DNA from 2 places in the Alteromonas sp. DY56-G5 genome. Region 2 is predicted to be linked to the other one. Evidence: predicted binding sites of a transcription regulator. Region 2 holds the regulator's gene; the other holds the start of a gene.
The links. The regulator MetJ, encoded in region 2, represses methionine synthesis genes. The targets are predictions, from matches to a motif close to TAGACGTCTAGACGTCTA.
Positions count from the first base shown of each region.

Region 1: the regulator MetJ is predicted to act here: its motif matches at 2,476-2,493, upstream of msrA (peptide-methionine (S)-S-oxide reductase MsrA).

Region 1 covers NZ_JANHZQ010000028.1:33,935-38,769, reverse strand. The annotation lists gene NO989_RS14115 (alkaline phosphatase family protein) at 1-358, opposite strand, end outside; gene NO989_RS14110 (hypothetical protein) at 630-1,751, shown strand; gene msrA (peptide-methionine (S)-S-oxide reductase MsrA) at 1,853-2,398, opposite strand; gene NO989_RS14100 (thiol-disulfide oxidoreductase DCC family protein) at 2,623-3,018, shown strand; gene NO989_RS14095 (SDR family NAD(P)-dependent oxidoreductase) at 3,008-3,733, shown strand; gene NO989_RS14090 (sodium-dependent transporter) at 4,045-4,835, shown strand, end outside.
Region 2 covers NZ_JANHZQ010000010.1:94,107-98,941, forward strand. The annotation lists gene rpmE (50S ribosomal protein L31) at 436-648, shown strand; gene NO989_RS07320 (hypothetical protein) at 854-1,171, opposite strand; gene NO989_RS07325 (malic enzyme-like NAD(P)-binding protein) at 1,845-3,080, shown strand; gene metJ (met regulon transcriptional regulator MetJ) at 3,244-3,576, opposite strand; gene metF (methylenetetrahydrofolate reductase) at 3,738-4,625, shown strand.

The sequences.
Region 1 (4,835 bases), on a different contig from region 2:
AGCCGTGCAGTATGGTCTCGGGAGTCTCGGTGTAGTGGAAACATAAGGAAGGCTGCCCATCGTAAAGAAGCCCGCGTTGTTCATTTTCCCATGAAGCCTGCTGAGCATCGTCGCTAAAAGATAGCGAGTAACCTATCCGCGCAGTATCTTCGAAGGGCTCTGACGAAGTGAAAGAGAGCAAGTGTATAAATGCGTACTTACCTACGCGTATGGTTTCGCGTTGACAATTGCCGCTGACGACGACTTCATTTGCAGATAGATTTAGAGCAGGTGAATCGGCGTTACTGGTTACTACCCAAATATGACATTCTGTAGATGTCACCTTTCTTACTATCGGACCTGCAATAACTTGGGGCAAGTGCTGCGTAGAAATGACGCTCTCCTTTAATTTTCGTCAATATTAATACACGTAAGCGTGTTAACTAAATATGCTGCACATTAATCGAAAACATGATGACAGCACGACTATTTAACGTTGCCAAATCATATATGTACTCAGCAAACCTGATGTCTATCGCATAACCTTACTCTTTTTTGTGAATAAACGGTATGCTCGATATACTCCCTTACAATTTTTTCAGTTTTACCTTTTGCTCTCGTCTTAATAAACGGAGAGAGGACTTCACACTATGCTAAAATATTTAACCAGTGCTGTGCTAACCACTTTACTGATAAGCGCCTGTAGCGAGCCGAAAGACGTTGTTATTACTCCTGAACCTCAAGACTTAACAGAAGTCACTGTGGGTAAATGGATCCTTGATGAAAAAGGCAACGTTATGTTTGATCCTCAAACCTCAGGGTTAGTGGTGCTAGACGGTCAACTTGTCACTATCGCAGATGCTAGCGCTGATACCACTCAACAGTTGAAACTTCATAGCATTTCACCAGATACCGCAACGCTGAGCGCATCGAGCGAACGCTTTTCATTTTCCAACACCGTGCGCCGAAGCTGTTTTTATAGCTATTTGAGTGAGCAGCCTGATTTAGAAGCGCTAGCCGTAGACCCCAGAGATACTAACGTAATTTATACGGTTACCGAAGATGCTACCCGTACCGGCGCATTAAGCCCTCGCTGTGAAACCAAATACGAGGAAACAGGGTCAACAGATTACCCTACCTTGTTGGTAAAATTGACACGAAAAGATAATGGCTCGGTTGAAATGTCGGATGTGCGACCTCTTCAGTTTCCCAACGATTTTGAAGTAGGTAATTTTCCTAACGACGGCATTGAAGGGTTGACGATGGCTGAAGACGGCACGTTATATCTGGCGCTAGAGAAAGATAAAGCAGGACAGCCAAGAATTTTTACATTGGCTGTTGATGAAGACTTTTTCTCGTCGAATGATTTTGCCACAGTGAGCGAGCCTAACCTTCAACTTCCTTCGTTTACTTCAGGTAATCACCCTATCAATGGACTGGCGTTATATACTCATTCAACGGGCGCATCCTATTTGTTTGGCGCAGCAAGAAACGACAATGAACTGTGGGTAATTGATGTGAGTGGCAGTAAGCCAACAAAGCGTATCCCTATTACTTTCGACGTTGCCGGCGATCAGAGTTGCGAACAGTACACAATGGATAATTCGTCGATGGAAGGATTAGTGAACATTGAAAATACATTGTGGATCATTAACGATCCTTGGGAGAAAAACTACCTTAAAAACGCGACGTGTGAAGCGCATAAGAAGCGTTATGAAGACTTAGCGCCTTTATTATTTCCACTAGAAATTAACAGCGTTTGGTTTGAATAATAAGAAAACGAATAGATTGAAAAACAAAAGGGTTGCTTTTAAGCAACCCTTTTTATTGTTGGCTAACGCTATTGATAGCGCGCTTAATATCGCTGTTTTATTTATGCGTCGCTGCGAAGTCGAGAAGCGAAGGTTTTTTTGAACTTCGCAAGTTTAGGCGCCACCACCATAGAGCAATATTGGTTTTGTGGATTATTTTTGAAGTAATCTTGGTGGTAGTCTTCGGCGTCGTAGTAGTTATTTACTGCTACTATTTCAGTCACTACGGGATCGGGCCAAATCTCTTCTTCTGTGATTTCTGCGATAATTTTTTCTGCTTCAGCTTTTTGTGTATCGTCGTGATAGAAAACCGCGCTGCGATACTGTGTGCCTACATCATTGCCCTGTCTGTTAAGCTGTGTAGGGTTATGCAGCGCAAAGAAAATTTCTAGTATCTCTCGGTAGCTAATGCTGTCGGCATCAAACGTCACTTGTACCACTTCAGCATGGCCAGTATTTCCTTTGCATACCTCTTCATAGGTTGGATCGGCCTTTTCGCCTCCAGCATAGCCAGAAATTGCTTTTTCCACGCCTTCAACGCTATTAAACGCTGATTCGATACACCAAAAGCATCCGCCTGCCAACGTGGCGACTTGTAAATTTGCCATAGTAAAAACCTCTCTTAATCTTTGTCTGTAGTGTGGGTGCGGGTAGGTCACAACACAAGTCATCCAAGCGTGTTTTTTTATCGTATAAACGAATATTAAATAAGAATAATGTGCGAGCTAAGTGAAAGGTTTTAACATGTGAAGTTAGCTGCTTTCTTTCAAGCAGTTTGCAACTGGTAAGAATGCGTATAAACGTGTTCAAAATTTGGCAGAGGTATTCAGTCGTGATTATTTTCTATGACGGGTATTGTCCGTTGTGTATCGCTGAAATGCGTCATTTAAGAAAAAGAGACAAGCACAACAAATTAACATTGGTAGATATTCAGGCCCCCGATTTTTCGAACCGTTATCCAACCATGGATTGGCATGCACTTAATGCAAGAATTCACGGACTTCGTGAAGACGGGACGTTGATAACTGGCCTTGATGTCACTCATGAAGCATGGAAAGCCGTGGGCATGGGTTGGCTATATGCACCGCTTCGCTGGCCTGTTATTCGTCATGTGGCCGATGCTTTCTACAATGTATTCGCAAAGCATAGATACACCATTTCATACCTGTTAACAGGTAAAAAACGCCAGTGCGATCGCTGCATACCAGGAGAAGCCAGTGAAAAATAACGTACTCATAGTGGGCGCGTCGGGCGGCATTGCGTCTGCGCTTATTGAGCAATATAGCAGTGAAGGTGCTAGGGTGTTTGCGGTTAGTCGCGCCCCTTTAGCTGACACTAATCATTCTGGGGATGTTACCTATCATCAGCTGGCCGAACAGGACGATAGGCACATTAGCGAATTTGTTGAACAGCTGGCTGAACAGCAGGTTGTGTTAACTACGGTAATTATCACAACAGGCTTTCTACACCGCGAAAGCGATGGCATTCATCCTGAGAAACGTTTGGAAGATGTCAGCGAGCAGGCCTTAGCGGCTTATTTTTCGACTAACAGCATTATTCCCGCAATGTGGCTCAAGCATTTGGTGAATATTATGAGTAAAGAAGGCTCAACCCTTGTTTGCTTAAGCGCGAGAGTAGGGAGTATTTCAGATAATGGACTTGGCGGGTGGTACGGCTACCGCGCGTCGAAAGCGGCGCTCAACATGTTGGTTAAAACGGCGTCGGTAGAATACAAGCGCAGATTGAAAGACGTGATGCTTGTTTGTTATCACCCTGGGACGGTTGATACGGGGCTTTCTAAGCCTTTTCAAAAGAACGTCGCCGCCAAGAAACTGTTCACGCCTGAGTTTACCGCTAAACAGCTCATTCACCACCTTTCGGCGCTTAATCGAGACCAAGCTTGTCATTTTATCGACTGGAATGGCGAAGTGGTAACTTGGTGATACGGTCTAACATCATTTCAGCAAGTCCAACATCAAGACTTTTTATTTCACTGCTGTTACCATGCTATTTTTGGGAATGGTGCAGCGTATTGATAAGCCCATAGAGGTAGCAATACAACGCGTTGACGCCACACGTGAGTCATAACAACAAACGCCATCCTGATAATAAATAATACCAGTTCGCTCGGCTTGATTCTTACGAATAGTAAGTACCGACAACCAGCATAAATTGTGAGCACACGACGTTTTTGTGCATCACAAGGCATGATACGGCGAACTGCTATAACAATAACTCAACAAGAGGAAGGGATATGAGCGGGGCCAGAGAACAGTTCGGATCGCGCATAGGTTTTATTTTGGCTGCTGCAGGTTCTGCGGTAGGCATAGGTAATTTGGTAGGGTTTCCTGTCGGTGCAGCTAAAAATGGCGGTGGTGCATTTCTTTTAATGTACGCTATTTTCGTTTTTGCCATTTGTTTACCGGTAATGCTGGCGGAAATGTCAGTTGGTCGCCATGCTAAAAAAGACCCGCTTGGTGCATACAGTGATATAAGCGGTAATGAAAAGAAATGGAAAGTCGCGGGGTGGCTAGCTATTGCTACGCCATTCATGATTGCCGTTTTCTACATGGTTATTACCGTGTGGCTTTTCGGCTATTTGTTCGAAGCAGTAAGCGGAAATCTAGACAAGTTAGCTAACCCAGAAACCTTTGGGCTGTTTATTAACTCAGAAGCCATATTTTTATATATGGCGGCCGTTGTTGGTGTGGTCTACCTCATCCTTCAAGGCGGTGTAAAAGAAGGGATAGAAAAAGCGGCAAAGCTGCTCATGCCTGCGCTATTCGTGATGCTAATCGGTCTCGTTATCTTCGTATTAACCCGCGAAAATGCGATGGCTGGCGTTGAGTTCTACATCGTTCCTGAGTTTTCAAAAATTACTGCTGAAGTGGTGAATGGTGCGCTATCGCAGGCCTTTTTCTCTCTATCGTTGGGCATGGGTATTCTTATAACCTATGGTAGCTACATTGATAAGCGTGCAGATGTACCGAGCGCTGCAAAGCTGGTGGCGTTAACGGATACAGCCGTGGCGTTCACTGCGGGTTT
Region 2 (4,835 bases):
CCTTATTTGACGATTGTTACAGCGCGTAATGCGCTTACTAAGCTTCTTATGTTGAAACTAATTATACTGAGGCTTCTTGCAGACCTATACGTTACAGCAAGTTGAGCTGCTAACAGCTAGCTACACATTTTGCCACTAGAGCATCTGGCCCAGCCTTGAAAGACAAATATTTAAACATACTTTACAGGTAAGCATAAAAGGAATGTTTTTTGTTTGGCCTTTTTATAAGGCTATCTTTTTATACGGCTACCTTGTCTAGCTCTCTTGTTTAGCATTTGGCCAAAAACCGCTTGATCAAGGCCCTGCCATCCTTTATTATGCGCCGCTCTTTTGCGATAGGCTGTTCTTTGAACGACTTATCATTTGAATTAAGTAACGTATGGTGTGCGACTTCGGGTTGTATAGCGATACGGCCTTATTATGTGAGGTAACCCAATGAAACAAGATATCCACCCAAAATACGAAGAAATCACAGCAACTTGCTCATGTGGTAACGTAATGAACATTCGTTCTACGCTTGGTAAAGACATCAACCTAGACGTATGTTCTTCATGTCACCCATTCTACACTGGTAAGCAACGTAACGTTGACACTGGTGGTCGTGTTGATCGCTTCAAGAAGCGTTTCGGTGCATTGGGCAAAAAGTAAGCCTGATATCGAGTTCAAAAAAAGCGCCTTTATGGCGCTTTTTTATTGCTTAAAATTCACGCTTCACACAAACAAGGTGTGCCAAACAGCGCTTTACCGCCGTTATCCTACGTCAGGCCTGTACCTAGCCAGTGTAACAAGCCCTGCAACTCGCCTTTCTGAAAACGTTTTTAGCTTAATTTACAACATCCAGCGTAACCTGAACTCAGTGAAGGTTTTTAACATTAGATAAATGCCTATCCCAATTGCCGCCACTCACTTTCTTACACTCTTCTTCGCTATCAAAATAAATACCAACGGGTGCTGACTTAATTGACGCCAAAGCAATATTCACTTGGTTTATGAAGTCTATATCCCAACCATTAGTTAACGCCCGCTGCTTCTCCTGCTCAGTATTAAACACGGCAATCACTTGCGGCGCTCTCCAATGTCCTACGTGAGTTAGCCAAACAAATCCATTATTGGTAGATTTTACGCTTTCACACACATCGGTTAGCACGGTTATTAGTTTTCTTTCTGTCATATCCTCGCCTTCAGCGCGAATTTTGAGTGGGCTTTCACAGGATTTTATCAGAAATATTGGATGGAGAATTAACGAGGTGTCTCCCTGCGTTCTATTTTCCTGATTTGGGTTTCTGTCCAATGCATTTATGAGAACGTAGATCCCTTTGATAGCTTTATTTTCCCCCTCCACACAATAGACCTACAGAATGTTATAACAAGTCAAAATAAATAGCATGAATGGCAATTATAGCCCCATTTTACTGGTCTAATTAGTATGCCTAACCTACATTGGTATATGAGAATTCTGATCAGATATGTACACAGTGATTGGCTGTGTTAGAGTTGCGATCGGCACTTTGATAGTGAGCATTAATTCTGTGAATAATGCATGACTTTCAAGACTTGTGGCGCTTTTGGGTACATAAACCAGAGGCTTGTATCCATTAAGGTATGTGAACAGAATCAGTAAAGGTTAACGCCTAGTCTGCTTTTCCACATGCCACCTTGGGGCCTATTGATGATTGCTGTAAAACAAAGATCAACAAGCCCTAGTGCTAACAACTATTTATAATCACTTTGTCATTACTTGGTTGTAACGCGCTTACGTTTATTATAACTATAACGACAATAAAATAGCTACAGAGCGTGAACGAAAACACCGATGAACCCTACATCTAAGGATACCTTTTTACATGTCAGATTTTAGACAACGCGCACTCGACTATCACGCCAAACCCACACCTGGAAAAATCCGCGTAGAGTTATCTAAGCCAGCCGACAGCGTGGACGACCTTGCTCTTGCCTATAGCCCAGGCGTTGCCGAGCCGGTCAGAGAAATAGCCGAAGATGCAGATAACGCCTATAAATATACGGGTAAAGGAAATCTGGTTGCCGTTATCAGTAACGGAACCGCGATTTTAGGATTGGGTAACCTAGGCCCACTGGCATCGAAACCTGTTATGGAAGGTAAAGCCCTTCTGTTTAAACGCTTTGCTGGCCTGGATGCCATTGACATTGAAGTGAAGCATCGTACGACCGAAGAGTTCATTAATACGGTAGCGAATATCGCCGACACATTTGGCGGCATTAACCTAGAAGACATTAAAGCGCCTGAGTGCTTTGAAATTGAACAAGAACTCATTAAGCGCTGTAAAATTCCGGTATTTCATGATGATCAGCACGGTACCGCTATTGTAACTGCAGCGGGCATGCTTAATGCTCTGGAAATTCAGGGTAAAAGCATAGAGAGCGCTAAAATTGTGTGTATGGGTGCCGGTGCAGCAGCGGTCGCTTGTATGGAACTGCTTATAAAGTGTGGTGCCCAGCGTGAGCGTATTTATATGCTAGACAGAAAAGGCGTTATCCATACTCGTCGCGAAGACTTAACTGAGCACAAAAAGCTATTTGCTAACAATACTGACAAGCGTACGCTTGAAGATGTAATGGAAGGCGCGGACATTTTTGTTGGTGTGTCAGGACCGGATGTTTTACCACCAGAAACACTGGCCTTGATGGCTGAAAACCCAATTGTATTTGCATGTTCTAACCCAGACCCTGAGATAAAGCCTGAACTTGCTCACGAAGTACGTAAAGATCTTATTATGGCTACCGGACGCTCGGACTACCCTAACCAGGTTAACAACGTACTGTGTTTCCCGTTTATTTTCCGTGGAGCACTAGATGTTCGTGCAACGGCCATTAACGATGAAATGAAAGTAGCGGCAGTAGAAGCCCTTCGTGCTATCACGAAGGAGCCTGTACCAGAAGAAGTACTAGCTGCCAGTAAGAGTACTAGTCTGACATTTGGTAAGGAGTACATTATTCCTAAACCTATGGACCCGCGTTTATGCGAGCGTATTGCTACCGCCGTATCTAAGGCTGCGATTGAATCTGGCGTTGCACGCGTGCCTGAAAGCCCAGAAGAATAAAATTCTGGCGCATAAAGCAAAAAAATGGAGGGGCTAGTGCCCAACCTTTATTTGCTAAAAGGTGCGCTTAGAGAATACAAGTACATAAAAAACGGCGCCGTGTTGTAGGTTATCAACTAGCAATAACTTACAACAAAGCGCCGTTTCTCTTTAATACCAAATATCAGTCGTCTTCCGACACATCGTTTTCGAAGCTTGGATCAATGCCCATTTCTTCCATAATGCGTCTTGCTTCAGCCGGTACGCGATTGGGATTGTCTTTGCGCAGGTCATCATCGTTAGGCAATGGTTGACCGGTAAACGCATGCAAAAATGCTTCGCACAACAGTTCTGAATTAGTGGCGTGACGCAGATTATTGATTTGGCGGCGAGTACGCTCATCAGTAAGCGCCTTAAGCACATTAATAGGTATAGAGACAGTGACTTTCTTTACCTGTTCGCTCTTCTTGCCATGCTCTGCGTAGGGGTGAATATATTTACCGTTCCATTCTGCCATTGTACTAACTCGGTCTACTCTTTTTTATGTTATGAAGAGAAATTCTAAACAAGTTCACGAAAAGGTCAATTGAGCAGTGTAAACCTCTTGACGTCTAGACATATATTCTTTAATTTAGACGTCTAAACGTCTATAAGAATACATTTTTGAGAGAAAAAGCCATGGTTTCTTACGCACAAGGTATCGATGCATTAAACCAGTCCCTGTCGGAACTGCGTGATATTGATGTATCTTTTGAATTCTTTCCGCCTAAAACGGAAGCCATGGAACAGACCCTGTGGAAGTCAGTTGAACGTCTCGCGCCACTAAAGCCAAGCTACATGTCGGTAACCTACGGCGCGAATAGCGGTGAGCGTGACAGAACCCACGACGTTGTAAAACGCATTCAGCAGCAAACCGGTGTCGCGGCGGTTCCTCACTTGACCTGTGTTGATGCTAGCCGTGATGAGCTTAAGCAAATTGCAAAAGACTACTGGGACTCAGGTATTCGCCGTATTGTTGCGCTTCGTGGCGATTTACCGCCAGGAGTAGAAAAAACAGAGATGTATGCCTCTGATCTTGTTGCCTTGCTAAAAGACGTTGCCGATTTTGATATTTCTGTTGCTGCCTATCCAGAGAAGCACCCTGAAGCACCAAATGCGCAGTTTGATTTACTAAACCTCAAGCGCAAAGCAGAAGCAGGTGCCACAGAAGCGATAACCCAGTTCTTTTTCGATACGAGTGTGTACCTTCGATTTAGAGACCGTGCAGCCGCAGCGGGTGTCGACTTAGATATCGTTCCGGGTATTTTGCCGGTAACCAACTACCAAACACTGGTGAAATTTGCGGGGTTCACAAATGTTCATGTGCCGGGATGGTTACACAAAATGTTCGACGGCCTTGATGCCGACGACCAAGCCACACGTAACCTAATAGGTGCTAACATCGCCATGGATCAGGTAAAGGTATTGGCTAAAGAAGGGGTAAAACACTTCCATTTCTATACGTTGAACCGCAGTGAATTAAGCTACGCCATCTGTCACATGCTAGGTGTGCGCTCAGGCACTTAATACATACAACAATCAGGATCGTGCTGACATTTTTGAATGAAGCACTCCTCAATAGGCGCAGTCAATGCGCCTTTGTTGTATAAAGCCTGCATTAAACTTTGCCACCAAGGCCGCCCGCAGTTACCATCTGATATAACATGTAATGAACTATCGATGCTTTATAACAGTCCGCATAGATAAGACCGCGCTGTTTACCATTTACACGGTATC